Regions from separate parts of the Vibrio alginolyticus NBRC 15630 genome, predicted to be linked through region 2. Evidence: predicted binding sites of a transcription regulator. Region 2 holds the regulator's gene; each other region holds the start of a gene.

Region 1 (10,054 bases), 1.1 Mb from region 2:
TCAGATGGTGCACTCCATGAAATCACTGACGCTTATTTCATTGGTCATCAGTTTATTGCCATGCTTATGCACAGCGGTCCGATTTTCCGCCTAAACGGTGACGACGTAAAAGAGAAAAGCCCGAATATTGACATCGGTGAAGAAACTATGTCTCTGCAAACCACTCTTACAGGCTACGCAGTTCACAACCTTCTAGACCGTTTTGAAGATCATGAGTGGGTACAAAACCTTCCTATGACAGCATCTTGCCAAGTGGTTTGGCAACAGCAAATCCGAGAGACTGGTATGCGTAAAGCGTTCTCGATCTCAGGCAAGAAAATTGAAGCGGCATACCTGATGGAAGAGAACATCTACAACCTAAACTGTGATGATATGGACTCAATGGAGTTCGCCACTTCGGCAGAACGTTGGTTTAATCCGAGCTTAGGTCTGATTGAGCAAATCGAACTACTAAAAGTACAACAAGTACAAATCAACGAAGAGAAAGTGCAGCTAACAGCGATTGAAACAAAATAAGCTCGCATCTTTTAGAGATACGGCATCTCAATAAAAGAAGGCTTTGGGGAGCACACCAAAGCCTTCATCTCGAACATCAATCCTAGGGGTGATGACACCCGAGTTTATTCTTCTATCAATAAAATACGAGTTTCGTAAGGTCGTAACACTTGATGGTTTGACGCGACTGCGCTCGCTGAGTTTTGATAGTTGGATAGCAAGTTTTTCGCTTTACTCAGTTCAAAACGTTCTGGCAGAACGCATTCCACCTCTTCAGCGTAGTAGTTATTGATACACAGCAGCGTTTGTTTGTCGTTCTGGCGAGCGTAAGCAAAAATGCGTTGATGCTCTGGCAGTAAATCTTCATAACGGCCATCGGTGATCACCGGAACCTGTTTACGTAGCTCAATCAAACGTTTGTAGAAGTAGAACACCGAGTTCAAATCAGCAACCGCTGCTTCTGCGTTGATTTCAGAGTAATTCTGCGCCACTTCAAGCCACGGTGTGCCTTCGGTAAAACCAGCGTGCTTTTGGCAGTTCCATTGCATTGGTGTACGTGAGTTATCACGCGACTTCTGCGCCAAAATCGCCATCATCTCCTCGTGTGATACACCATCACGGTTGACCATAATGTCATACATGTTGGTGCTTTCTACGTCACGGTACTGGCTGATCTCGGTGTAACCTGGGTTGGTCATGCCGATCTCTTCCCCCTGGTAAACATAAGGTGTGCCTTGCATCATGTGCACTGATGCCGCAAGCATCTTGGCAGATTCAACACGGTATTGCTCGTCGTTACCTAATCGGCTCACAACGCGTGGCTGGTCGTGGTTACACCAGAACAGCGCCCCCCACCCTTTGCCATTTAAGCCCGTTTGCCAATGATTGAAGATCTGTTTTAACTGAATGAAATCAAACGGCGCTTTGGTCCATTTTTCACCATTTGGATAATCGACTTTCAGATGATGGAAGTTGAACACCATGGATAGCTCTTTGCCGTCTAGCGAAGAATATTGCTGGCAGTGCTCTAGTGTGGTGGAAGACATTTCACCCACCGTCACGCTGCCGTATTTTTGAAACACAGATTCGCTAATCTCTTGAAGGTATTCGTGCACACGTGGACCATCCGTGTAGAAACGACGACCATCACCAATATCGTCACTTGGAAAATCTTGCTGCTTGGAAATCAGGTTGATAACGTCGAGACGGAAACCATCCACTCCTTTTTCTGCCCAGAAGCTGATGACTTCTTTCACTTCTTCACGCACTACTGGGTTTTCCCAGTTTAAGTCCGCTTGCTCTTTAGCAAAAAGGTGCAAATAGTACTGGCCTGTTTTTTCATCCAGCGCCCAAGCGTTACCACCAAACTTAGATTGCCAGTTGTTTGGTTCTACACCATCTACCGGATCTTTCCAAATGTAGTAATCACGGTATGGGCTGTTTTTATCACCCAGTGCGGATTGGAACCACTTGTGTTCTGTCGACGTGTGGTTCACTACAATGTCCATGATAATACGAATGCCCAACTGATGCGCTTCTGCTAGCAAAGTATCGAAATCTTCCATAGTGCCGAACTCAGGGTTGATCGAGTAGTAATCGGATATGTCATAACCGTTGTCGATCATTGGTGATTGGTAAACCGGCGTCAGCCAAATCGCATCCACACCAAGATGCTTAAGATAATCCAGCTTAGAAATGATCCCTTTGATGTCGCCCGTGCCTTTACTGCCACTGTCACAAAAGCTTTTTGGGTAAATTTGATAGATGGTTGCGGTTTTCCACCAGCTCTCATCATGCTTGGTCATAGCCATTTCTAACACTCACTTACCAGTAATCGGAAACTTAAAATTTGAAAAGAAAAATAGGCGGAGGCAGCCAAGTCACTGCCTCAAATAGAATTACGCGTTTGCAGGCTCAAGCTCACCTTTGGCTTGTGCACGCTTATAAAGAATTAACGTTAATGCGGCAGGTACCAGCATTGCGACTAACATAGCCAAAGCAAAAATGCCCCAGAACTGCGGTTGGATAGATAAGATGCCAGGCAAACCGCCCACTCCGATACCGTTCGCCATTACGCCCGCACTACCACAAATAGCAGCAGCACACGCACTACCGATCATTGCGCTCAGCATTGGGAACTTGTATTTCAAGTTGATGCCGTACATCGCCGGCTCAGTCACACCAAGGTAAGCAGAGATAGCTGCAGGCACTGAGATATCACGCTCGCCGTGTTTTTTACTGATGATAATGATGCCGACGACCGCAGACGCTTGAGCAATATTTGAAAGCGCAATCAGAGGCCAAATTGGCGTGCCGCCTAGCTCTTGCATCAGTTGAAGGTCTACCGCGTTGGTGGTGTGGTGAATACCAGTAATGACCAATGGCGCGTATAGGAAGCCGAAGATGGTTGAGCCAATCATTGCGAAGTCACCCGTCATGGCTGCTTTTGCTGCGAAAGCAACGCCGTCACCCAACATACGACCGAATGGACCAATGATAGAGTGCGCAAGAATCACAGACACAATGATTGAGACAAACGGCACGACCACTAGGTAAAGGTAAGACGGAATGATGCGTTTTAAGTTGGTTTCAATAAACGCCAGAGCCATACCAGCAAGCATTGCTGGAATCACTTGCGCCTGATAGCCCACTTTCTCGATGGCGAATAAGCCAAAGTCCCAAACTTCAGGTACTTGCTTACCAATTAGGTAAGCGTTCATTAACTGCGGCGAAACCAGCGTGACACCCAATGTGATACCCAAAATCGGAGTACCGCCGAGTTTTTTCACTGTCGACCAACACACGCCAACTGGTAGGAAGAAGAAGATTGCTTCACCAATTAGCCATAGGAAAGAGTGTACCGTTGCCCAAAACTGGCTGATTTCCGTTAGCGTTTGACCATCAAACATCTTGATGTCGCCAATCACGTTACGGAAGCCAAGGATCAGACCACCGGTAATGATCGCAGGTAGCAGTGGTACAAAGATTTCTGCAAGGTGGGAAATACCACGCTCAACGATATTCATGTTTTGACGAGCAGCGTTCTTCGCTTCGTCTTTGCTGGCTTCACTTTTACCCGTCAGTCCGATCAGTACCTTGTAAACTTCATCCACTTCAGTACCGATAACCACTTGGAACTGGCCTGCGTTGGTAAAACAGCCCTTCACCATCGGTAATGTTTCTAACTGTTTCGTATCTGCTTTGTCCGTATCATTTAGAACAAAACGCAAGCGAGTTAAACAGTGACTTACACTGGCAATATTGTCCGGCCCCCCGACCAGCTCAATAAGACGCTCCACGTCTTTACGCGCAATCTTACTCATAACTTTGTCCACCCTGTATTGGATACATTCGATTCATCATTTTGTTTTTATAAATGGGAACATTCCCATTTCTTAATTTTAATATTGCCATTCGAAGACAAAAAACAAAATGGGAACAGTCCCATTAATTGAGAATGATCACAGTATAATTTTAGAGCAGATCGTTTTAGTGTGGATTAACAAACGATAGGCTGTTGAGTAAAGTGAACCACTTCCTCATCGCCATTTAATTGATTGATCAGCATGTTAGCGGACTTCTCACCTGCAAGGGTATAACCTGGATCGACACTAAATACTTTAGGGAAAAGGAAAGAGAGCAATTCATTACCACCAACACCTGTCACAACCACGTCTTCACGGCCTAACTCTTGAAGACGCTTAATCACGCCCAACGCGATAGTGTCACTGGCGCACACGATGGCCTGAGTATCAGATTGAAGGACTTTGTCTACCAACTGATAAGCACTTTCATGGCTCAACTTACCCGTTTGGAAACAAGGTGCAATTTGCTTGCGTTGACACCAAGCTTTATAAGCATTTAGACGAGCTAAGCCAGTGGTTTTGTCTTCAGGATCAACACCAATATAAGCAATGTGAGATAAAGATTGCTGCTCAAGATGAGACAAAGCCATGTCTATCACACCTTGGTTGTCGTAGTTGATCGAAGAAACCATTTGCGTGTCCATCGCGATCACGACGATACGATTCCCCCACTCCGCCAATGCTCGCTCATCACATCCAGTAAAGCCAAACACGATCACCCCATCGACGTTGCGACGTTTAAGCACATCCAAATGTTCATTGGTTTTATCGCGATCGAATTGGCTCTCCATGATCACCGCATCATAACCAGCGGAATACAAAGCATTGAGCATGGTACCAACGGCGCGATTTTCTGATGGTGAATCTAAACGGGAGATGATAACCCCAATAACCTTTTGACTGCCACCACGCATCGACTGCGCCGACTTTGATGGGACGTAGCCTGATTCACGAATGATTTGCTCTACCTTCTCACGCGTTTGCGGTTTCACTTTTGGATCGTTAGTAAGCACACGGCTTACTGTTGATTTGCCCACGCCTGCCAATTTTGCGATATCAAGAATGGTGAGTTTTTTGCTCATAAGTGTTCAGATTAAAAGAAGGAATCAAACAAAAGGGAAGCAGTGGCTTCCCTTATCTCAGTCAGTAATGAAGATTACTTGTTTAAGTACGCAGGCACATCTGCAATGCTATCTAATACTACCGTTGCAATGGCTTCGCCCTGTTCCGTTACTGGCTTACCAGTGCGAACCAAAATCTTAGTGCCAACGCCTGCCGCTTCTGCTGCCATCATGTCTTCAGCTTTATCGCCGATCATCACAGATTTCTCCATGTCGATCTTCAAGAAGTCACGCGCAGAAATGAACATGCCTGGTTTTGGCTTACGGCACTCACAATCTTGCTTGTACTCGCCAATGCCATGTTCTGGATGATGTGGACAGTAATAGATACCATCGAACTCAACACCATTATCAGCAAAGTTCCAATCCATCCATTGAGTCAGAGACAAGAAACGGTCTTCACTGAATTTACCGCGTGCGATGCCCGATTGATTCGTCACTAACACTAGAAGGTAGCCTTTATCTTTTAGCGCTTTCGTCGCTTCAAATACACCATCAATGTACTCAAAATCATGTTCGTCATGAACGTAGCCGTGGTCAACGTTTATCACGCCATCACGATCGATAAAAACAGCAGGTTTTGCCAAAACGTATTTCTCTATTAACTCGGTTTAATCAGATTATTACATACCTTATAAACTTCAACACTATCTAATTCATTCTAGGCCTCGACAAAACGGTTGATTTGTTGGGCAAGAATCGGTAAATCTGAGGGTGCCCCGCCGTCTACCTCCTGCTTGTTATCTATACATCTTCGTTTCAAAACAGAACATCCATACATTTAGACGTCTAGACGTAAAAATATCTATTGACTTCATTCTGCTTAACCCATAGCATCAACTGAAAATTGAGATAAAGCTCAACATTAAGTTCTGTCAAAGGCCGTTTTTGACAGCGAAGTTCCCCGTATCTTTGGGCAGGTTGAAACATGATAGAAATAAAAAACGTCAATAAAGTGTTCTACCAAGGCAGTAAGGAAATCCTTGCCCTGAAAGACATTAACCTACACATCGACAAAGGCACCATCTTTGGTGTTATCGGTTCATCAGGTGCTGGTAAAAGTACGCTGATTCGCTGTGTCAACATGCTAGAAGCACCGACCTCTGGTTCCATCATCGTTGATGGTGTAGATCTAACCAAACTCAGCAAAAAACAACTAGTCGAAACACGCCGTAACATTGGCATGATCTTCCAGCACTTTAACCTGCTTTCGTCTCGTACTGTGTTTGATAATGTAGCACTGCCACTAGAACTGGCAGGTAAAGACAAATCGCAAATCACAGCAAAAGTAACTGAGTTGCTAAAGCTTGTAAGCTTAGCCGACAAACACGAGAGCTACCCATCTAACTTAAGTGGCGGACAAAAACAGCGTGTGGCAATTGCTCGTGCATTGGCATCCGATCCTAGCGTGCTGCTTTGTGATGAGGCCACTAGCGCACTAGATCCAGCAACAACTCAATCTATCCTTGAGTTATTGAAAGAGATCAACCGCAAACTCAACATCACGATTTTACTTATCACTCACGAAATGGAAGTCGTAAAAAGCATCTGTCACGAAGTAGCAATCATCGGTGGTGGTGAGCTGGTGGAAAAAGGCACCGTTGGCGATATTTTTGCGCACCCTAAGACAGAGCTAGCACACCAATTCATTCGCTCAACGCTGGATCTTTCCATTCCTGAAGATTACCAAGCACGTCTGCAAGCAGAGCGTGTTGATGGCAGCTACCCGTTGGTTCGCTTAGAGTTTACTGGCGCAACCGTCGATGCACCGTTAATGTCGCAAATTTCTCGTAAATACAATATTGATGTGAGTATTTTGAGTTCCGACCTTGATTACGCTGGTGGCGTGAAATTCGGCATGATGGTCGCAGAGCTATTTGGTAACGAAGAAGATGACAACGCAGCTCTTGAATACCTGCGTAAGCACAACGTAAAAGTAGAGGTACTTGGTTATGTCCTTTAATACGATTTCTGAATGGCTGAGTTTAAACAGCAAACTACTTTTAGGTGCAACGTGGGAAACGCTTTACATGGTTGCGGTTGCCGGATTAGTCGGCTTTGCTGTGGGTATTCCATTAGGCGTAATCCTCCATATTACTAAGAAAGGCGGCCTACTTGAAAACACCAAACTAAATAGCGGCTTAGGCGCTATCGTTAACATTGGTCGTTCAGTGCCATTCCTCGTACTGATGGTTGCGATTATTCCAGTGACAAAAATGCTAGTTGGAACCTTTATCGGCACAACCGCAGCAATCGTCCCACTGACTATTGGCGCCATTCCTTTTGTCGCTCGTCTTATTGAAGGTGCTTTATTAGAAGTACCGACAGGCTTGGTGGAAGCAGCGCAGTCAATGGGGGCGACACCAACACAGATCATCACAAAAGTTCTACTACCTGAAGCAATGCCGACTATTGTTAACTCAGTAACGATTACCTTGGTCACTCTCGTTAGCTACTCAGCTATGGCGGGTACGGTAGGCGGCGGCGGCCTAGGTGACGTAGCCATTCGTTACGGTTTCCACCGCTACGATGTAACTATCATGGCCGTGACTGTCGTGATGTTGATTGTTCTAGTACAGATTATTCAGTCTATCGGCGACGCAGTGGTGCGCCGTGTAGACCACAGATAAGCATCAAAAATACAAATTATAAGGAGATAAAGATGAAATTTAGCCTTAAAGGTCTTTTGACTGTAGCAACGGCCGCCTCTGCTCTTGCTCTAGCGGGTTGCGGCGACAAAGAAGTAGACGTAAACAAAGTAAAAGTTGGCGTTATTGCTGGTGCTGAAGCACAAGTAGCCGAAGTTGCCGCTAAAGTAGCAAAAGAGAAATACAACCTAGACGTTGAGCTAGTAACATTTACCGATTACGTAACACCAAACGCCGCTCTGGATGATGGTTCAGTAGACGCGAATGCGTTCCAGCACAAACCATACCTAGACCAACAAGTGAAAGACCGCGGCTACAAACTGGCTATCGCGGGTAACTCATTCGTTTACCCTATTGCTGGTTACTCAAAGCAAGTAAAATCAATTGATGAAATTCAAGATGGCGCACGCATCGCAGTACCAAACGACCCAACTAACCTAGGTCGCTCACTACTGCTTCTTGAGCAACAAGGTTTGATTACGCTACGTGATGGCGTTGGTCTACTCGCTACAGTACGTGACATCGTAGGCAACCCTAAAAATATCGAAATCATTGAACTAGAAGCCCCACAGCTTCCACGTTCACTGGATGACGTAACGCTATCTATCATCAACACCACTTACGCAAGCTCTATCGACCTATCGCCAGAGCGTGACGGCGTGTTCGTTGAAGATAAAGACTCACCATACGTAAACCTAATTGTCGCTCGCGAAGAAAATGTTAATGCGCAAAACGTACAAAACTTCGTAAAAGCTTACCAAACGGAAGAAGTTTACGAAGCGGCAAAAGAGCTGTTCAAAGGTGGTGTTGTGAAAGGTTGGTAATCCCACTTTTCAAAACATGACCGAAAACAACGTTCCAAACGTAAACGTTCTAAACCTAAAAGGGCTGATGTAAAAACATCAGCCCTTTTTATTTCTCTATCTAACCATTTAAGTAGCTTCAATTCGCTACTTAAGGTGGTCCCAAGAGATATTCGACACGATTCGGCAGTCATCACACTTAAAATGAAATATGTCATGTAGTGGCTCATCGAGTAGCCACTCGCCATCGCATTTTGGACACTTGCGCGCTTTCTCGCTCTCCAGCGACTGACCTCCGACACGATACTGGTAATAGTACGTAGGGATCTTCGTGATGTATTCGATACGGCCACGTAAGTCCCAACCTCGGCGAAACAGCACACTATCCACATCGCAAATTTCGTGCAGCGCCGCATGTTCCGCTCGGCAACCCCCTGCCATTTGGATTTCATCACACGCTTGCCACTCAGTCTGCCACTTAATGACGGCTTTATGGTCTCCATTAAGTGTTGGCTCATTACGATACAAAGGAATTGGCAACAGGGTTTCACCACTTCGCAAAGGCGAACACGTATGAACATAAGTCGTGTACAACACTTGCCAGCTAGGTGTCTCTTCTTCGGCTGCTTGTTCTGAATTCAAATCACGCCCCAGCATACGCATTTTCGGAGCAAGCAAAGACGCATCCGACAAACGGTTCATGCACACTTTGACGAAATCTGAGTGATAACGTGGATGCAAGCTGTCTTGTTCTGGGCAAACAACACGAACGAAAAATTCACCTTCTCCCATCACTATCGGAAATTCACGACCTAATACTTGGCCGTTGTAACGCAGAGCATCCATCAAGCCATTAATGGCTTTGTCTACCGCGCTGACGGTGGTGTTATCAAAACACTCAAACTGCAACTCAACAACATACATACTTAGACGGCAGCCTCTAACTTATTCAAGAACTCAACCAATGAATCTGCCAATACATCACGTTTAGAGGTGCCCAAACGCTCTAGAATCACATTGCCAGTGAGGTTACAAATAGAAATCACATCCATTTCCTCATCTGTCGCTGCGATAAATACTGTTGGTTTAAGTTTCAAGCGGCGCTGCGTCACCAAATGACCAAGAATATTTTCTTGTAGACGCACGAAATCGTCATCGCTCCAGACTTGCAGCAGCGTCAACGAATTACCTTGCCAAGTTGCCTCCATATCGGCGCAGTATTGAGAACCATAAAAGGCTTTAACATCATCTTGCAGTGACAACTCAATCGCATTTTCCACATTGGTGAAATCGGCCATTTCATCACGTGCGACCGCTTTCCAAAGCACCTTTCCATCACGCTTCTCTTCGACACAAGGAGAAACAAGCTCTGCAAGCTCTTCACTGCTTGGCAACTCATTGTGCTTAGCTTGCCAAGCTTGTTGGTAGCGCAGGCTGAACTCTTGTAGCGCCTGAGTAACGTTTTGGGTCATGAAGGTCTCCTCATTCCTTATTTATCAGATAGCCGTACTTGCCGGATGGCAATTGACCAGCGGATTCAGTAAAATTCTCGCCATTCTAATCGAAAACGACCACAAAGTATGAGCAAATATTCTGACGCTAAAGAGCTTGCTGGCCTAACA
Region 2 (10,054 bases):
AATTCGGCCATCTTTACTTAACCCTTCCAAAAACTCAATCAAGCGGTTAGTGGTTTTTCCTGCAGCAGAGACGACCACAAGATCATTTTCTGTCGAATACTCCTTGAGAATACCCACAACGCGTAAGTAGCATTCTGGGTTTGCTAAGCTACTGCCACCAAACTTATGCAGCTGACGTTGTACAGTCATTGTTATCGTCTCCTATTACTGGGTAGCTTTAGCGAACGCTTGTTCTAAATCTGTGATGAGGTCTTGTGCATCTTCCAAACCGACAGACAAACGCAATAGTTGATGAGAGACCCCAGCCTCCGCCAGCGCCTCCTCACCCATTGCACGGTGCGTCATGGATGCTGGGTGGCAAATCAAACTTTCTACACCACCTAATGATTCAGCTAATGAAAACAGTTGGAGCTCTTTCACAAACACCTTTAACTGCTCAAACGAACCAGCAAACTCAAAACTCAACATAGAGCCAAAGCCCGTTTGCTGCTTTTTAGCGATGTCATGACCTGGATGTTCCGGCAGGCTTGGATGATAGATAGTTTTAACTAACGCTTGTTTTTGTAGGTAAGCCAGTACCTGCTGTGAGCTCTCTTCATGTACTTTCATACGAGCACCAAGCGTACGAATACCTCGCAGTGTCATGTAACTATCGAAAGGTGTGCCCGTTGCACCAATACAATTGCCCCACCATGCAAGCTCTTCTGCATGCGCTTCTGTGTTGGTGATGATTACCCCACCAATTACGTCCGAATGACCGTTGATGTACTTTGTTGTGGAGTGGATAACAAAATCCGCACCTAGCTCTAAAGGTTTTTGGTACACGGGTGTCAAAAAGGTATTGTCCACCGCAACTAACGCGCCGACTTGTTTCGCTTTTTCACAGGTAGCTGCAATATCCACTACGCGAACCAGAGGGTTTGACGGAGTTTCTAGCAAAATGAGTTTTGGTTTTTGTGCCAATGCAGCATCTAAAGCCTGTTCGTCTGATTGATCGACAAACTGAACCTTAAAATCGCCTTTGCTAGCTCGGGTATTAAAAAGACGATAGGTGCCGCCATAACAATCGTGAGGAGCAATAATGAGATCATCTGGGCCGAGAAAAGCGGAAACCCATAAATTTAATGCCGACGTACCGCAGTTAGTAACAACCGCTCCTTTTCCAGACTCAAGTTCAGATAGTGCACTTTCCAACAGTCCGCGGTTTGGATTACCAGATCGTGTGTAATCATACTTGGGCACTTCACCAAAAGCAGGAAAACCATAGTTAGTGGAAAGATAAATAGGTGGAACGACAGCATGATATTGGCTGTCTGATTCAATACCAGTGCGTACTGCAATGGTCGCAGGTTTGCGAGTGCTCATGGGTGTATCCTTTCACGGGTAATGACTTCTAAATAGGAATGCGCTATATCTAATGAGTAACATAAAGTGATCAACACGCTTCCTTTGCTGTTATGTTCACTTTACTCGTCAAAAAATGAGACGTCAACACTTCTAGACGTCTATATGTCTTTGCTTATGGCGGTAAATGCAGCTAAAATCAGCACCTAAATTATTTTTAACCGATTACATAAATGAAGGTGTGCAATGGCTGACTGGAATGGCGAATACATTAGCCCATATGCAGAGCACGGCAAAAAAAGCGAACAAGTAAAAAAAATTACCGTCTCTATCCCGCTAAAAGTTTTAAAGGTGCTAACTGATGAGCGTACTCGCCGTCAGATCAATAACTTACGCCATGCAACCAATAGCGAATTGCTATGCGAGGCATTTTTGCACGCGTACACAGGTCAGCCACTTCCGACAGATGAAGACCTTCGTAAAGACCGTCCTGATGATATTCCAACAGAAGTAAAAGCGCTGATGACGGAAATGGGCATCGAATTTGAGTCATTCGACGAAGAATAAAAAAGCCTGATAAGAGGTTTCAGGTAATAACTCTTGCCTCGAGCCAAATGAATGACATAAAAAATGGGACGCAATAGCGTCCCATTTTTTGTGTATCACATCTGAAAGATATATTACTCTGCCATGTAGTTTTCAGGCATCTCGATACGAGCTACACCTGAATTAACCGCCGCCTGAGCAACCGCTTTTGCAACACGTGGTAGCAAACGTGAATCCATTGGTTTTGGAATAATATAGTCCGCACCAAACTCTAGCTTATCAACACCTGCAGCCTTCAATACGGCTTCAGGTACAGGCTCTTTTGCTAGCTCACGAATCGCCTCAACGGCTGCAAGTTTCATTTCATCATTGATTTCACTTGCACGCACATCAAGAGCACCGCGGAAAATAAATGGGAAACACAATACGTTGTTAACTTGGTTAGGATAATCACTACGGCCAGTACCCATGATCAAGTCATCACGAACTGCGTGAGCAAGTTCCGGCTTGATTTCAGGATCCGGGTTAGAACATGCGAATACGATTGGCTTATCTGCCATCAACTTCAACGCTTCCGCTGGCAATAGGTTTGGACCAGATACACCTAGGAACAGATCTGCACCTTCAATCACGTCTTCTAGTGTGCGCTTATCTGTATTGTTCGCAAATAGCTGCTTATATTCATTAAGATCATCACGACGAGTGTGAATCACACCTTTGCGATCTAGCATGTAGATTTTTTCGCGCATTGCGCCGCATTTGATCAGAAGCTCCATACACGCTACAGCGGCAGCGCCAGCGCCAAGACAAACAATTGTTGAATCTTCAAGTTTCTTACCTTGAAGTTCGATTGCATTCAGCATACCCGCTGCCGTTACAATAGCAGTACCATGTTGATCATCGTGGAATACTGGTACATCACAACGTTCAATCAGACGCTTTTCAATCTCAAAACAGTCTGGTGCTTTAATATCTTCAAGGTTAATACCGCCAAAAGTGTCTGCAATGCTCGCAACAGTATCAACAAATTCATCGATCGTGCGGTGCTTAACTTCAATATCAATAGAGTCAAGACCTGCAAAACGCTTAAACAGTAACGCTTTACCTTCCATCACTGGCTTAGATGCAAGTGGACCTAGGTTACCTAGACCTAGAATAGCGGTACCGTTAGAAATAACAGCAACCATGTTCCCTTTTGCAGTGTACTTGTACACGTTATCCGGGTTTTGTGCGATTTCACGCACTGGCTCTGCAACTCCTGGGCTGTATGCAAGGGCAAGATCACCCGCCGTTTCCGCAGGCTTTGTCAGTTCGACAGCAATCTTTCCTGGAGTTGGATAAGCATGGTAATCCAATGCTTTTTGGCGATGTTCTTCTTCTGGAGTGGCTGCTTGGTGGTTGTCTTCAGACATGGACGTTTCTCTTTTTTATTTTTAGGTAAGGGGGCATAAATTCTATCGGATAGAAATCAAACTTCATAGGCAAGATTGCGAGCAATATCCTTAAAAAGCCGATAATAAAAGAGATTAGACCAGATAACGGGGTTAAGCACCCGATTTTCGAGTCAGGTGCTCTTTCTTATTACTATTATTGGAGTATGCAAACTTAGATAGTATCGTTACTCTTCGTCCACGTATTGCGCTTGGAGATAATTCTCAATACCAGACATTTCAATCAAGCCAAGTTGCGTCTCTAGCCAATCAACATGTTCTTCTTCATCTTCAAGAATGTCTTGGAATAAATCTCGAGACACATAATCTCGAATGTCTTCAGCGTAAGCAATCGCATCTTTTAAATCTGGAATAGCCGCCATTTCAAGCTTTAAGTCACACTCGAGCATTTCCTTGGTATCTTCACCAATCATCAACTTACCTAAATCTTGTAGGTTCGGTAAGCCTTCAAGGAACAAAATACGCTCAATTAGATGATCGGCATGTTTCATCTCATCGATAGATTCGTGATATTCCTTGTCTGCTAGGTGCTTTAAGCCCCAGTCTTTATACATTCGGGCATGAAGAAAATACTGATTAATAGCGACGAGCTCGTTACCGAGCACTTTATTGAGATGTTGAATGATGATTGGATCGCCTTTCATGACAAAACCCTCCTCTTTGGCTTCATTTAAATGTAGAAGCAAATGAGAAGGTGTCAAAATGTAAGGCAAATAATTACTGCATACTTACAGCAATTAGCTGGCTTGTTTAAATTCCGTGTAACTAGTTTCCGCTAAAATTTCCTTGGCCTGTCTGATGCACTTACCACATTGGCTGCCCAATGCCGTGCACTTTTTGATTCCTTTAATATCTGTTACGCCTTCATCTATCGCCAACTTCCTGATTTTTTTGTCGGAGACACCATGGCAAAGACAAACGTACATACTCAAAAAACCTATAAAACTAATCTGTGACAAACAATATAAACAAGAATAGTTCTTGTTACCAGTCGCATTATGGTGTCCGCTCAGAATATTTGGTTATAACGATTTTACCGCTGCAGGAAAAGATCAAAGGGTTAAGAGGGGTGAGTAAAAGCGTTAAGAAATAAAGTCGGTAAAACTCTGTTTTTAAATCGAAAAAGTGACGTCTTTTATTTCAACACTTATAACTAAATGTAATCTAGAAATGAAAAAGGGAAGCCTAAGCTTCCCTTTTCGATGCGCTTTCTTCAAAAAGAAGAACAGTGCAAGATTTCGTTTAATTCGTTATGAATTAGTCGAAGATCTTAGCAACAACACCAGCACCTACTGTACGGCCACCTTCACGGATCGCGAAACGTAGACCTTCGTCCATTGCGATTGGTGCGATTAGCTCTACAGTCATCTGTACGTTGTCGCCTGGCATTACCATTTCTACGCCGTCTGGTAGCTGGATGTCACCAGTTACGTCAGTTGTACGGAAGTAGAATTGTGGACGGTAGCCTTTGAAGAATGGAGTGTGACGACCACCTTCATCTTTAGACAGTACGTATACTTCTGATTCGAACTTAGTGTGTGGAGTGATTGAACCAGGCTTAGCTAGTACTTGACCACGTTCAACTTCGTCACGCTTAGTACCACGTAGAAGTGCACCAACGTTCTCACCTGCACGGCCTTCGTCTAGAAGCTTACGGAACATCTCAACACCAGTACATGTAGTTGTAGTAGTGTCTTTGATACCTACGATAGCAACTTCGTCACCTACAGTTAGGATACCACGCTCGATACGGCCAGTTACTACTGTACCACGACCTTGGATTGAGAATACGTCTTCGATAGGCATTAGGAATGGCTGATCTACCGCACGCTCTGGCTCAGGGATGTAAGTATCTAGAGCTTCTGCTAGTTCAACGATTTTCGCTTCCCACTGCTCTTCGCCGTTTAGTGCGCCTAGTGCAGAACCTTGGATAACTGGTAGGTCATCACCTGGGAAATCGTATTCAGATAGAAGTTCACGAACTTCCATTTCTACTAGTTCTAGTAGCTCTTCATCGTCAACCATGTCACATTTGTTCATGAATACGATGATGTATGGGATACCAACCTGACGGCCTAGTAGGATGTGCTCACGAGTTTGTGGCATTGGGCCATCTGTCGCAGCAACAACTAGGATACCACCGTCCATCTGTGCAGCACCAGTGATCATGTTTTTAACATAGTCAGCGTGTCCTGGACAGTCAACGTGTGCGTAGTGGCGTGATGGAGTGTCGTACTCAACGTGAGAAGTTGCGATTGTGATACCGCGCTCACGCTCTTCTGGAGCGTTATCGATAGATGCGAAGTCTTTAGCTACACCGCCGTAAACTTTAGCAAGAGTAGTACAGATAGCTGCAGTTAGAGTTGTTTTACCGTGGTCAACGTGGCCGATAGTACCAACGTTAACGTGCGGTTTCGTACGTTCAAATTTTTCTTTAGACACGATCGTGTTCCTTCCTAGTTATGATTCGTCGTGATCATTATTGATCGACGACGCGCCAGAAATTGTTATTTTATGCGCCAACGCCCGTTAGCGCAATATTTGGACGCCCTGATCTCGCAAAAAGTCGTAAACTTTTTGCAGTTCAATCGTCAATTAGTAACCACGCTCTGCAATAATTTTATCTGCGAAGTTTTTCGGCACTTCAGCGTACTCGTGAAACTCCATAGAGTAAGACGCACGGCCTTGAGTTGCAGAACGTAGATCAGTTGCGTAACCGAACATTTCGGATAGTGGTACTTGAGCACGGATGATCTTAAGACCAGCCACACCTTCGTCCATGCCTTCAATGATACCGCGACGACGGTTTAGGTCACCAACAACGTCACCCATCCAGTCTTCCGGAGTGGTTACTTCGACATTCATCATAGGTTCTAGAATCACAGGTTGTGCTTCTAGTGCACCTTTCTTGAATGCCATCGAGCCAGCGATCTTAAACGCCATCTCGCTTGAGTCTACATCGTGGTAAGAACCATCAAATAGTGTAGCTTTAATATCTAGTACAGGGTAACCCGCTAGAACACCACTATTCATTTGCTCTTCGATACCTTTCGATACCGAGCTGATGTATTCCTTAGGAATCACACCGCCCACGATTTCGTCTACGAATACGAAACCTTCACCAGGCTCAGAAGGCTCAAGTTTGACCCAAACATGACCGTATTGACCACGACCACCTGATTGACGAACAAACTTACCTTCAACTTCCGCTTTACCACGAATGGTTTCACGGTAAGCAACCTGAGGTTTACCAACGTTACAATCAACGCTGAATTCACGCTTCATACGATCAACGATAATGTCTAGGTGAAGTTCACCCATACCTGAGATCAGAGTCTGACCTGATTCGTCGTCCGTTTCCACGCGGAATGATGGATCTTCCGCGGCTAGTTTACCTAGCGCGATAGCCATTTTCTCTTGGTCTGCCTTAGAACGAGGCTCTACAGCAATCTGAATAACTGGTTCAGGGAACTCCATGCGTTCTAGAATCACTTTGTGGTTCTGATCACACAGTGTGTCACCTGTTGTTACGTCTTTCAGACCGATAGCAGCTGCAATATCACCAGCGCGAACTTCTTTCACTTCTTCACGCTTATTCGCATGCATCTGAACGATACGACCAAAACGCTCTTTCTTCTCTTTTACTGAGTTGTAAACAGCGTCACCCGAGTTTACAACACCGGAGTAAACACGCATGAAAGTTAGCGTGCCCACGAATGGGTCAGTCGCAATCTTAAACGCTAGCGCTGAGAAAGGTTCGTTGTCGTCAGCATGACGCTCAACTTCATTTTCTCTTTCGTCGACACCTTTAATTGCAGGTACGTCAACAGGCGATGGCAAGAACTCAACTACTGCATCCAGTACCGCTTGAACACCTTTGTTCTTAAACGCACTACCACAAGTAGCCAGTACGATTTCGTTATTTAGTGTGCGAGTACGTAGAGCTTGTTTGAGCTCAGCTTCAGTCAATTCACCTTCTTCAAGATACTTGTCCATCAGCTCTTCGCTAGCTTCAGCAGCGGATTCAACCATGTGGTTGCGCCACTCTTCAGCAAGTTCAATCATGTCAGCTGGGATGTCTTCGTAAGTAAACGAAGTGCCTTGATCGGCATCATTCCAGTTGATCATTTTCATCTTGATAAGGTCGATGACACCTCTGAACTCATCTTCCGCACCAACGTTCAGCTGGATTGGAACAGGAGTCGCACCAAGACGATTCTTAATTTGGTTCACAACGCGTAGGAAGTCTGCGCCCGCACGGTCCATCTTGTTTACAAATACCAAACGTGGAACGTGGTATTTGTCTGCTTGACGCCATACAGTTTCAGACTGAGGTTCAACACCAGATGAGCCACAGAACACAACCACAGCACCATCAAGTACACGAAGAGAACGCTCTACTTCGATAGTAAAGTCAACGTGTCCAGGGGTATCAATGATGTTTACGCGATGCTCAGGGAACTGTGCTTCCATACCACGCCAGAATGTAGTAGTCGCAGCGGATGTGATAGTGATACCACGCTCCTGCTCCTGCTCCATCCAGTCCATGGTTGCTGCACCATCGTGAACTTCGCCGATTTTGTGAGAAAGGCCAGTGTAGAACAGAATACGCTCAGTTGTGGTTGTTTTTCCTGCATCTACGTGAGCACAGATACCGATATTACGGTATAGCTCAATAGGAGTTTTACGAGCCACGATTGTATCCTCTTACTAAGGTGTACCTTAGAGTATAGAAAAGTGCTGCGAGAGAACCTCGCAGCACAGAAGGTATTACCAACGGTAATGAGCGAACGCTTTGTTTGCGTCAGCCATGCGGTGAACGTCTTCACGTTTCTTAACCGCAGTACCTTTGTTCTCAGACGCGTCTAGCATTTCAGCAGCTAGGCGTTGAGCCATAGATTTTTCACCACGCTTGCGCGCAGCTTCAACCAACCAACGCATAGCAAGTGCGTTACGGCGAACCGGACGTACTTCTACAGGTACTTGGTAAGTTGAACCACCAACACGGCGAGATTTAACCTCTACCGCTGGGCGAACGTTTTCAAGAGCTTCTTCAAAAATAGCTAAGTGGTCTTTACCAGACTTTTCAGCCATAGCATCTAGTGCAGTGTAAACGATTTTCTCTGCAGTAGATTTTTTACCGTCAACCATTAGGATGTTAACGAATTTTGCCAGCAATTCAGATTTGAATTTTGGATCTGGAAGGATCTTACGCTGACCAATGACGCGACGACGTGGCATGGATTTATCTCCGTTGTCTTCTTCAGGTTTTATCCAAAACTTTTCAGTTTTTTCAAAAAATTAAAAATAATTTAGTGTTTGGCCTTACTTAACGGAATCCATTAAGACTTAGGACGCTTCACACCGTACTTAGAACGACCTTGTTTACGGTCATTTACGCCAGCACAGTCTAGTGCGCCGCGAACAGTGTGGTAACGCACACCTGGAAGGTCTTTAACACGACCACCACGGATTAGAACAACTGAGTGCTCTTGAAGGTTGTGACCTTCACCGCCGATGTACGATGTAACTTCGAAGCCGTTTGTCAGACGTACACGACAAACTTTACGAAGTGCTGAGTTAGGTTTTTTAGGTGTAGTAGTGTAAACACGAGTACATACACCACGTTTTTGTGGGCACGCTTCTAGTGCAGGCACGTTGCTTTTAACAACTTGCTTTGCACGTGGCTTACGTACCAACTGGTTAATAGTTGCCATTAACTAGCTCCTGATTTACTTGAAAGTAAGCTTTGTGAAAAATCTATCCCCAACTGCCAATGCAGTTAGGGACGCAAAATTCTATGCAGCAGTGAGAGGTGTGTCAAGAAATATACGGATCTTTTTTGTTCAATTAGAACAATTCATCCGTAAAGCTTTGTCGACAGCAAATCTTGTTCAATCCCAAGTTAGGGATTTATCCTGTTTTGCTGTTAGTTCAACGAAGCCTGAGTAATTCACAATCGTCAGCGATGGACTGATACGATTTGCAATACCGCGAGCTTGCGCATCGCTCTCTAACACAAATACGCTGCGGTTTTTTAGATGGGAAAATGCTTTATGTTGCGAGTTAGCAGCGTACACTGCATCTTCTATAAGTAAGATGTCATCCTGTTCACTGCATAAGGGCATGGCGTCTTCTAGAGCAGAGACTGTTTTTATGATGTGTAACATAACTTCCTCAAAAAGACAGTAGCTTGCCAGCGTGTTGTAACTTATCTTTGAGCTGTTCTAAGCTTAACGCTTGGGCTTCAATGACTAAATCCGCTTGCGCCAAACCTCGCTGGGTTAACGACTCTGAACACACAAAGACTTGTTCGATGTCGTATAAATCGAAAAGCTTTAACATCGGCGCGTAATCTTTACTCAAAATATTGTTGGGGTCTTGCCCGAGTAGAAGCTGGTATACCCCGTCACCCATGAAAATGACGCTGATATCTTCACAGTAAGCCGACGCGGCTAACAGTGCATCCACACCTTCACGACCAGCTGCACAGCCATGTGGCGCACTACGAAATAGATAAGTTAACTGACTCAAAACTGTACCACTCTGTCTTGGGTTAACATCGCTTCAGCTAGGCTACCTAAGCCTGCTTGTTCAAAACCATCGGCTAGATTGTTCTGAACCAAACCATGTTGATTCGCTTCTTCTTCACTTACAATCCCGCGACGCAAAGCGGCCGCGACACAAGTTTCTAGGCGAACACCATGCTCTTT
Region 3 (10,054 bases), 890 kb from region 2:
TTGGCATCGTTACTTAACATACCAAACAACAAGCTGCAGCTAGTCACTAGCAATTACACAGAAACGTTTTACGAAGAGTACCTGCCGTCAAGCAAGTCAGTTCTCGTGCTAGATGAGTTGTCTGAAGAAATTGATTATGCCTCCTCTTCTAAAGGGTCGATGAGAAAGCTCTACGAGCGCATGCGCTCAAGCAATACTGCGCTCGTTATGCCTCTCTTCGGTCGTGGAAAGTCAGTTACTCACTTACTAATTTCTTCACATAAAATAGATAATAAGCTGTTTTCTAATGAAGAAATCTCAGCTCTGCAAACGTTATTAGTTCGCATCCAGAGCACCATTGAAGCCGATAGAAAGGTACGCCAAAGCCGTGCGCTGGCTAACTCCATTGCACATGAAATGCGTAACCCTCTCGCTCAAGTACAATTACAATTTGAAGCTTTAAAACAGCATATAGAGTCAAACGCCTCACTGGATACGCTAAAAAGAGAAATTGATAAAGGTGAAGCCGCTATACAACGCGGTAGACAACTTATCGATATTATTTTACGAGAAGTTAGCGACAGTTCACCAGAGCATGAGCCTTTAGCTCTCACTTCCATACATAAAGCCATCGACCAAGCAGTAAGCCGTTATGGTTTTGAAAACGATCAAATAATAGAGAGAATTAACCTGCCACAGGCACACGATTTTGTCGCGAAGTTAAATGAGACCCTGTTTAACTTTGTCATTTTCAATTTGATTCGTAACGCTATCTACTATTTTGATTCTTATCCCGACAGTCAAATTGAGATTCGTACCCAGACGGGGGCTTACGAAAACATTCTGATCTTCCGAGATAGTGGGCCAGGTATAGATAGCAGTATCTTACACAAGATATTTGATGACTTTTTCTCGTATCAAAAAAGCGGAGGCAGTGGCTTAGGTTTGGGCTATTGCCAACGTGTTATGCGCTCCTTCGGAGGACGAATAGAGTGCCAGTCTGAATTGAACGAGTTCACAGAATTCTACTTGTATTTCCCAGTCGTACCAAACGCACCAAAACCAGAGACATTAAGAGCACCGGACTTTGATAGCTGGAAAGCAACTGCATCACATTTTGAAAATCATTCAGCTCAACACGTACAAGTATCTAAAGATGCACCAACAGTGCTCATTGTTGATGACAAAGAGGTGCAACGCACCTTGGTACAGATGTATTTAAAAAGGCTGGGAGTCAACAGCTTACAAGCAAATAATGGAGCCTCTGCGGTAGAACTATTCCACTCTCATAAGATTGATCTCGTTCTTATGGATGTCCAAATGCCGGTAATGAATGGATTTGACGCAAGCCAACGGATTAAGCAAATCACATCCTCCGTTCCAATCATTGCCTTATCTGGTGAGTCTGGAGCTAGAGAGTTGGAGCTAATTTCGAAACTCATGGATGACAGACTCGAAAAGCCCACCACGTTAAATGCACTTCAAGTCGTCATCCAAAGATGGTTACAGAACGAGAATTCTGCGCCTTCCAACACTTTTTAATCTGCAAATATAGAATTGGCACTAGATGTGCATTATTGGAGTAAATCGAATTATCCAGAAGGTCAAGCAGGCTGCAAAAGAGTAGCGTATGAGCTTGATAAGGAGATCGCCATGTTACTTCATCGACATACATACTACGGCTTGATTCATCATGGAATCAAAACACTGTTACTTGATCGCTTAGGCCACTATACAGAAGAAGAGTATCATCAATATCTGAGCCTGATGACTGGTAAATCCACTTGCTTCACGATGTCTCTCGAAGAGCTAGAAGCAACGGTCGATAACTTACTACGGGAAGGCTATTTAGAAGATGTAAAAACGCTTATTTCCCAATATCAACGTGTTGCTTAAGGTTTAAAACTCTCAACTCTATTGCCGCTTCACGCGGCAATTTTTATTCCTTCCATTTGCTGTTTCGACGTGGAAGAAGCTTGCGGGCTGTACGATATACTAAGCGTTACTATTCTTACCTTAACTTCCTCAGTATTCACATCTTGTCAGATTCCGTTAGACTGTCTTCAATTCAATAATTAGGTAGATTTTGCCATCATGAAGCAGATCCTAGACTTTATACCACTCATCGTTTTCTTCGCTTTATACAAGCTGTACGACATCTACGTGGCGACAGGTGCACTGATCGTAGCAACAGCCATTCAGCTTGTCGTCACCTATGCGCTATATAAGAAAGTCGAAAAGATACAGCTAATAACATTTGTTATCGTCACTATCTTCGGCGGCATGACCCTTTTCTTCCACGACGACAATTTTATAAAGTGGAAAGTCACCATCATTTACGCGATTCTGGCGATTGGCTTAGCAGTGAGCCACGCATTGGGAAAATCAGCCATCAAAGGTATGCTAGGCAAGGAAATTACGTTACCTGACGCTGTTTGGGCAAAGATTAACTGGGCTTGGGTTGGCTTCTTCTCATTCTTCGCTGGCCTAAACATTTATATTGCTTACGAATTGCCGTTGGATGTTTGGGTTAACTTCAAAGTATTTGGAATGTTGATCGCGACATTTGCCTACATGATTGCGACTGGCTTTTACATTTATAAACACATGCCAAAAGAACAAAAAAATAACTCATCCGATGTGTCCACTGATGATTAAAAACTCAGTTTTGCTATAATCCGCGACTTCACAGCGACCTTAGGGTCGCTGTTTTGCTCCATGTATCAGTAAACCGCTCAAACAACGTACCGTTTTCAGACCATTCTTGCTGCTGTAAATCAACTTTCTCTGGTCCGGTATCTGCGGTTTTTTAAGGACCTTTGGTTCTAGGTATTTACTATGTTGGCGCTTAGTTTGAGCGCCTTTAAGATTTAGGATGTCACAATGAGTCAAGAAATTAGCTCTCCGAAAGGTCAAATGCTGCTTCGTACCCTTGCAATGCCTGCAGATACAAACGCCAATGGCGATATTTTTGGCGGTTGGATAATGTCTCAGCTCGACTTAGCGGGCGCGATTCTGGCAAAAGAGATCTCTTGTGGTCGCGTTGTCACCGTTTCGGTATCAAGCATTACGTTCAAAAAACCTGTTGGTGTGGGCGATGTCGTATGCTGCTACGGCGAATGCACTAAGATCGGCCGCACATCCATGAGTGTCGATTTGGAAGTATGGGTCAAACCCGTCAAAGCTCACGGTGTTGGCGAACGCTTCATGGTTTGTGATGCGACCTTCAACTACGTAGCCATTGACAGTGAAGGTAAACCACGTCCGGTTCAGAATTAGTCAACCTACAACGCTAACAGTTAGAAAGGATCTCACATTTTCTGTTGTTCACTTGTGAGAGACACAAAAAAGGCGTTAAATTAACACTTTACCCTACCAATTAAGGAACTATGCTATGTGGTATGTCATCTTTTCACAGGACGTTGAGAACTCGTTGGAAAAACGCATGAGCGTTCGCCCACAACACTTGGATCGCTTACAAAAGCTACAAGACGAAGGCCGCCTTCTTACAGCTGGTCCGATGCCTGCGATAGATTCTGACAATCCTGGTGAAGCTGGATTTACGGGCTCAACTGTCATCGCTGAATTCGCCTCTCTAGAGGATGCTAAAGCGTGGGCAGAAGCCGATCCTTATGTAGCGGCTGGTGTTTACGATCATGTAATCGTGAAACCGTTCAAAAAAGTGTTTTAATTTATGAAAAAATTACTGTGTCTTTTCTTGGTATTTGGTGCTCTGGCTGGCTGTTCATCAACCGATGATAAGCAGCGCCAACTTGAGCTTATGGCATCAAACCGAGCAGGAGTTTTGTCTGCGGGTCTCCCTTTAGAGTACGGTCCACTGCAAATAATGCGTGTCTCATCCAACAAAAATGTTGTAGAGATGATGATGATTTATAACGATGGCGCACTCGGTGCAAAGCCGTTAAATCAAGTACTGAATACCAGTATCTATACCTACTGCAGCAACCCAGAAGTTCGCAAGCAAATTGATATGGGCTTGATGTATCGTATTAAGGTACGTAATTCTCGCGGTCAGTTGATGGCAGATGAGTTGGTTTCCGCACAGACTTGTACTCAGGTGAAGTAGCTACAGTAATTTTTGTTGCTTTCGGCACGAGACGATGATTCGCTATTATTGAATAATCTGAAAACGAAAGTTAACAATTAAGAATAGAAAAACGGAGACCACAGTCTCCGTTTTTATTTGCTGTAACGATGTGTTACGCCAGCTCAGCACGGAGCTTCTTCGCCGCTGAAACCAGATTTGCCAATGCGGCTTCTGTCTCCTTCCAGTTTCGTGTTTTCAGACCACAATCTGGGTTTACCCACAAACGTTGAGCCGGAATTTTTTCTGCCGCTTTCTTGATTAAACCTTCAATCCATTCTTCCGTAGGAATGTTTGGTGAGTGAATGTCATAAACACCAGGGCCAATTTCGTTCGGGTAATTGAACTCTTCAAATGCTTTCAGCAGCTCCATATTTGAGCGAGATGTTTCAATGGTAATGACGTCCGCATCGAGTGCCGCAACCGAATCAATGATTTCATTGAACTCGCTGTAACACATATGAGTGTGAATCTGAGTTTCTGGTTTTGCACTTGCCGCAGAGACCTTAAACGCATTTACGGCCCATTCTAAGTACGCTTTGTGATCGCGTTTTTTGAGTGGTAAACCTTCTCGAATGGCTGGCTCATCAATTTGAATGATATTGATGCCTGCATCTTGCAGGTCAGACACCTCATCACGTAGTGCCAAAGCAAGTTGCTGCGCAATTTCTTGACGTGTGATGTCTTCACGTGGGAACGTCCAACATAAAATCGTTACTGGTCCAGTCAACATGCCTTTCATCTGTTTGCTGGTTAGCGACTGGGCGTACGTCGACCATTCAACTGTGATCGGTTTTTCACGTTCAATGTCAGCAACTACAATGGCAGGTTTCACACAGCGAGAACCATAACTCTGTACCCAACCAAATTTGGTCGTTTGAAAACCCGCCAAGTTCTCAGCGAAGTATTCCACCATGTCGTTACGCTCTGCTTCACCATGAACTAGCACATCTAGGTCGAGCGCCTCTTGACGTTTTACTGCGTCAGCAATATGTCCTTTAAGTGCTTGGATATATTCAGACTCAGATAATTGACCTGTACGATAAGCGCTGCGCTGCACCCGGATTTCACCCGTTTGAGGAAAAGAGCCGATTGTCGTTGTTGGCAACAAAGGCAAGCCCAATACTTCAGCTTGATGCGCAGCACGCTCTGCATAAGGTGCGCTGCGCTCGGCAAGTGACGCGGTAATGTTGTTTAAACGCGCTTGTACTTGAGGTTTATTCACATGTGTTGCTGTCTTGCGCGCTTTGATTGTCTGGCTATAGGTATCACAAGCGAGAATCGCATTTTGATCACCATCGAGCGCTCGGCCAAGCAAGGCGACTTCTGCCACTTTTTGTTTTGCAAAGGCAAACCAACTTTTTACTTCTTCGCTCAGTTCTGTTTCCAGTGCTAAATCAACAGGGCTATGTAGAAGAGAACATGAACTGGCAACCCAAAGTTTGTCGCCCAGTTTCTCTTTGACTGGCTGTAGACGCTCGAGTTGGGCACTTAAATCCGAACGCCACACGTTACGACCATTCACAACGCCAGCAGAAAGCACCCACCCCTCCGGTAACTTGGCAACCACATCGTCAAGCTGCTGAGGGACGGCAGATAAATCGATATGCAAACCATCCACCGGTAGCTCTACAATTTTGTCTAGCGTATCGCTTACGGAGTCAAAGTACGTCGTTAGCAGCACTTTTACATCGCTTCGAATCACTTGGTAGGCCAGCTTAAACGAATCAGCCCATTTGCTTTCTAGCTCCAGTGACAAAGTTGGCTCATCAATCTGAACCCACTCAACACCTTGACTTGCTAGCTTTGCCAAAATAGCTTGGTAAGCAGTAAGTAAGCGTGGTAGCAGGGTTAAGCGGTCAAACCCTTCTTCGACCTCTTTGCCCAAGTAAAGGTAACTGACTGGGCCAAGCAAAACAGGCTTCACTTGGTGGCCAGCTTGAAGCGCTTCGTTGACTTCTTCAAACAGTTGCGGCCAGCTCACTTCAAACGTATCGTCCTTGCTGAATTCAGGGACAATGTAATGGTAGTTTGTGTTGAACCATTTGGTCATATCCGATGCCGCAGCGCCCGCACAGCTGCAACCCGCCTGAGATTGACCGCGACCCACTTTGAACAACGTATCCAGGTTAGGGAAACCATCAGCGTGACGCTTTGGCACATGACCCAATAGCAACGTGGTCGTCAGTACATGATCGTACCAAGCGAAGTCGCCAGCGGTGGCAAAACTCAAGCCAGCATCTGTTTGCGTTTGCCAGTTTTTAGCGCGCAGATCTGCTCCAACCTTTTTAAGCTCTGCTTGATCAATTTCTCCGCGCCAGTATTTTTCCTGAGCGAATTTTAATTCTCGTTTTTCACCGATGCGTGGATAACCTAATATGTGAGTCGTTGTCGCCATGTCCCTATTCCTTTCTCAATTTTGTTCAATTTGTTTGGATCAGAGCATCTTTCGGTAAAGAATAAGATGTCTGGATGGCTAAACTATCGCTCTCATCTGATATTAGAACAACGTCCATTTATTCAACTTGTTTATTAAAAAAATTCATCATGAAGCGACATGATTCGCAAATAAAAACAACAAATAGACGTCTAGACGTTTACATATCCATTTTTTGTCGTTAAGTTATTTACACGATTGCTATTCTGTTCATAGCGAGCAACAAAGGATGAAAGGAATTCATGATAGAGCTAAAACATTTGCGGACACTCACTTCGCTTCGAGACACTGGCTCTCTAACGGCGACAGCGACCGCTTTGCATCTCACTCAGTCGGCACTGTCTCATCAGATCAAAGATTTGGAGGCGCGAATTGGAGGGCAACTGTTCCTGAGAAAGACTCGTCCGGTGAAGTTCACTTCAGAGGGAGAAATCCTATTGCGTCTTGCAGAAGATATCCTTCCGAAACTCGCAAGAGCAGAAAATGATTTAGCGAGCTTGAAAGAGGACGTCAATGGCCGATTACATATGGCCATTGAATGTCACTCTTGCTTCCAATGGCTAATGCCTGCACTTAGGGAGTACCAACTTGCTTGGCCAAGCGTAACATTGGACTTTTCCTCTGGTTTTGGCTTTGAACCACTCCCAGCTCTATTGGCAGGCGAACTCGATCTTGTTATTACTTCCGATATCCAACCTCGATCCGAAGTCCACTACGAGCCTCTATTCGACTTTGAAATGCGTTTAATTACCGCAACCAACCACCCATTGGCGGAAAAAGAAATTATTGATCCGCAAGATCTCGCAGATCAAACCATGCTCTCTTATCCTGTTCAAAAACAACGGCTAGACGTCGTAAAACACTTTCTTCAGCCAGCAGGAATAGAACCTGCGAAATGGAAGCAAGCCGACAACACTCTCATGTTAGTTCAGATGGTCTCTGCTGGATTGGGGGTGGCGGCACTACCCAATTGGGCGATTTCTGAATTTTCTCGCCAAGGTCTTATTACCAGTAAACCTTTCGGCCAAGGCTTATGGCGTCGCTTGTTTGCAGCAACGCGTCACTCAGAGAAAGAGAAGCGTTACTTACAAGCTTTTTTTCGCAACCGCGAGGCTACAATGTAAAAGCCACCTTGACGGAATCAAGGTGGCTTAAAAGATTTGGGTTATGAAAGGCTTAGCGTTGATATGCTTTAAATTGGTTAGTCAATGGATCGTACTGATAACCGAGCATATCAAGCTTGCCGACTACAGACTCTACATCCATCTCATACACTGATACTAACTCGTCAAAACTGTCGCACTCTAAACGTAGCTTTTCGTTGACGATACCTAGCAAAATAGTGCTGTCCAGATTACCTACATTGCTTAAATCCATCGCGACTCTCCTCTTCGACAAGGTATATAAACAAGCGTAGTAGTAATCACGCGAATTTAAAGTGAGTGCGATCTAAAACGTGATCACCTTATACCCAAGCACCAAGAAAGCACTTGGATATAAGCTGTCTAGCTTTGTCTTTAGAATAGAGGTTAAGCCGCGAGAGAGAATAAACCTTGCAGGCTCGTCATCGACGCGAGTGCTAGAAGCAAGGCAACGCTCAGTTGCACCTTTTCTGGTTTCTTATGCGTAAAAATATGCCAACACCACACAATAATTGAAGAAATTAGCATAGCTAAAGACAGCAAGATCGGCTGTGTCGCAGCGTTTAGTGTGGCTTCATTTAACTGGTAAGAAGCAAACAACGTTGCGATGACTAATAGCATTCCAGACACAATGCCCGTAACTGGTAAAATACGGTGAAATGCCTGTAATCTGCTGCGAGCTATCGTAAGCAGCAATTGAGAAAATGACGCCCCAAGGAAAAATATCATTAGCGCCATCGCTATCGATGCTGGCCAGCTTGATTGCTCAAATACTTGAATACTCACATACGCAAAGGCCAAACCATTCGCTAAATGCATCGCCCATAGTGGCCCTTTCTCACGCGTTTTCTTGGTTTGAACCTGAGAATAAAAGTAGAAAATAGCAAACACGATCATAAATGCTTCAATGCGAAGTGACGCAACAGCGAGCCACAATACAGCTACTGCTGGCAACATTTTATGAAGACGTCCTCGCTGACCAGGACAAATATCGCCCTTTATTAGAAGCAAAGTCAGTAGCGCTTGTGCGCCAAATAGCATCGGAGGGAAAGTAACCAGCAATTGTTGAATCATGTTGAATGCACGCTCAAAAGTCATTTTGGGGGGCGATAATATCAAATCAACTATCGCCAAACCACCGAAAGTCGGCCCCCAAATGAGCTAAAACGGTAAGACAATTTTATTCACAGAGAGGCAAGATACTTCAACGCGTCTTCCTGCGTTAAAACTCCACGGTACTCTTCTTTGGTATTACACAGTACCCAAGGGAAACGAATGCCGGTTTTAACCAACTCTCGAATAACAGAGACAGGTAAACCCTCATCAACCAACACAAATTCGGTGCTCATTATCTGATTAACAGGACGTTTCCAAATTCTGCTTTCTCGTTCAGTTTCTCGCTCTGTGCCCATCGAGGGCGTTAGGTGTAAATTCACCGTCTCTTTCGTAATTAACCCAACACAACGATTTTCATTGAGAACAACTAAAGGCAAGCTTGGATTCAAATTCATGTACTCCACTGCCAAGGAGAGCGGTTCTCCAGGGTCCATAGACCTGACTTGTTCATGGCTCACAGATTGCAACACATCACTTTGCTTAGACTCAATCGCGATGTCAGAGAACAGATGCCCATAACTGTTCGCTTTATCCATCAAATCGACAGGCACGGCAGCAGAAAATAGAAAGCCCTGCATGTAATCGACACCGATTTCTGCCAATACTTGAAGTTCTTGCTTAGATTCCACGCCTTCAGCAACCACTTTTACATTCATTTGCTGTGCAAGCTCGGTGACCATTTTCACAATGTTATAGCTGGTGCTCCCTTTATGAATGTTCTTGATGAATTTTCGGTCTATTTTCAGTAAATCAAACTGCCCTTTTTCTAGATAAGAAAAAGAAGAATACCCAGTACCGAAGTCATCAATCGCGATCTCAATGCCCTCTTTCCGCACTTCCTCTAGAGCTCGAGTATGCTCCTCATCTTGTTCAAAATACGCGGTTTCTGTTAGCTCGATAGTTACTCGCTTAGGGTCTACACCACTGGCTTTAATCAAATCATGCGACCGCTGAAGGATCTGAAGAGAATCCAATTTCGTATTGAGGGAGCGATTGATGGTCACGCCCACTTCCTCGCCATAAATTTCTTGTAAGCGCGGAAAGTGCTTCAACGCAGCTTGGCAGACCACATCATCAAGTGCCGCTATGAGTTCTAGATCTTCAATAATAGCGATCATCTTCTGCGTACAATACGCATCATTTTCATCATAGAAGCGTGCGAGGGCCTCGAACTTAACCACTCTTCCGGTTTGAACGTCGATAATCGGTTGAAAGTAAACGTCCACTAGCCCACTCTCTATTTGTGCCTCCAAAAACGCCTCGAGATGTTGGCGC

What was found. Region 2 encodes MetJ, which represses methionine synthesis genes. Its sites were predicted from a motif close to TTAGACNTNTANANGTCTAA; they were not measured.
Region 1: a site for MetJ is predicted at 5,763-5,782, ahead of metN (methionine ABC transporter ATP-binding protein MetN). Genes of this name have one in related genera too.
Region 3: a site for MetJ is predicted at 6,666-6,685, ahead of metE (5-methyltetrahydropteroyltriglutamate--homocysteine S-methyltransferase). Genes of this name have one in related genera too.

The regions. Positions count from the first base shown of each region.
Region 1 is NC_022349.1:3,093,058-3,103,111, reverse strand. Features, by position in the region: gene N646_RS14245 (hypothetical protein) at 1-516, shown strand, start outside; gene treC (alpha,alpha-phosphotrehalase) at 621-2,306, opposite strand; gene treB (PTS trehalose transporter subunit IIBC) at 2,394-3,818, opposite strand; gene treR (trehalose operon repressor TreR) at 3,995-4,942, opposite strand; gene gmhB (D-glycero-beta-D-manno-heptose 1,7-bisphosphate 7-phosphatase) at 5,017-5,568, opposite strand; gene metN (methionine ABC transporter ATP-binding protein MetN) at 5,910-6,944, shown strand; gene N646_RS14215 (methionine ABC transporter permease) at 6,934-7,611, shown strand; gene N646_RS14210 (MetQ/NlpA family lipoprotein) at 7,644-8,453, shown strand; gene N646_RS14205 (Zn-ribbon-containing protein) at 8,580-9,356, opposite strand; gene syd (SecY-interacting protein) at 9,359-9,904, opposite strand; gene queF (NADPH-dependent 7-cyano-7-deazaguanine reductase QueF) at 10,013-10,054, shown strand, end outside.
Region 2 is NC_022349.1:2,010,012-2,020,065, forward strand. Features, by position in the region: gene N646_RS09160 (bifunctional aspartate kinase/homoserine dehydrogenase II) at 1-189, opposite strand, end outside; gene N646_RS09165 (O-succinylhomoserine (thiol)-lyase) at 205-1,365, opposite strand; gene metJ (met regulon transcriptional regulator MetJ) at 1,591-1,911, shown strand; gene N646_RS09175 (malic enzyme-like NAD(P)-binding protein) at 2,025-3,302, opposite strand; gene bfr (bacterioferritin) at 3,509-3,985, opposite strand; gene N646_RS09185 ((2Fe-2S)-binding protein) at 4,079-4,267, opposite strand; gene tuf (elongation factor Tu) at 4,599-5,783, opposite strand; gene fusA (elongation factor G) at 5,937-8,036, opposite strand; gene rpsG (30S ribosomal protein S7) at 8,112-8,582, opposite strand; gene rpsL (30S ribosomal protein S12) at 8,684-9,058, opposite strand; gene tusB (sulfurtransferase complex subunit TusB) at 9,236-9,511, opposite strand; gene tusC (sulfurtransferase complex subunit TusC) at 9,519-9,875, opposite strand; gene tusD (sulfurtransferase complex subunit TusD) at 9,872-10,054, opposite strand, start outside.
Region 3 is NC_022349.1:1,122,635-1,132,688, forward strand. Features, by position in the region: gene luxN (quorum-sensing autoinducer 1 sensor kinase/phosphatase LuxN) at 1-1,521, shown strand, start outside; gene N646_RS05005 (hypothetical protein) at 1,633-1,875, shown strand; gene N646_RS05010 (septation protein A) at 2,074-2,637, shown strand; gene yciA (acyl-CoA thioester hydrolase YciA) at 2,863-3,258, shown strand; gene N646_RS05020 (YciI family protein) at 3,374-3,670, shown strand; gene N646_RS05025 (GspS/AspS pilotin family protein) at 3,674-4,066, shown strand; gene metE (5-methyltetrahydropteroyltriglutamate--homocysteine S-methyltransferase) at 4,200-6,482, opposite strand; partial or broken gene metR (HTH-type transcriptional regulator MetR) at 6,764-7,676, shown strand; gene N646_RS05040 (DUF4250 domain-containing protein) at 7,698-7,898, opposite strand; gene N646_RS05045 (hypothetical protein) at 8,051-8,761, opposite strand; gene N646_RS05050 (sensor domain-containing phosphodiesterase) at 8,848-10,054, opposite strand, start outside.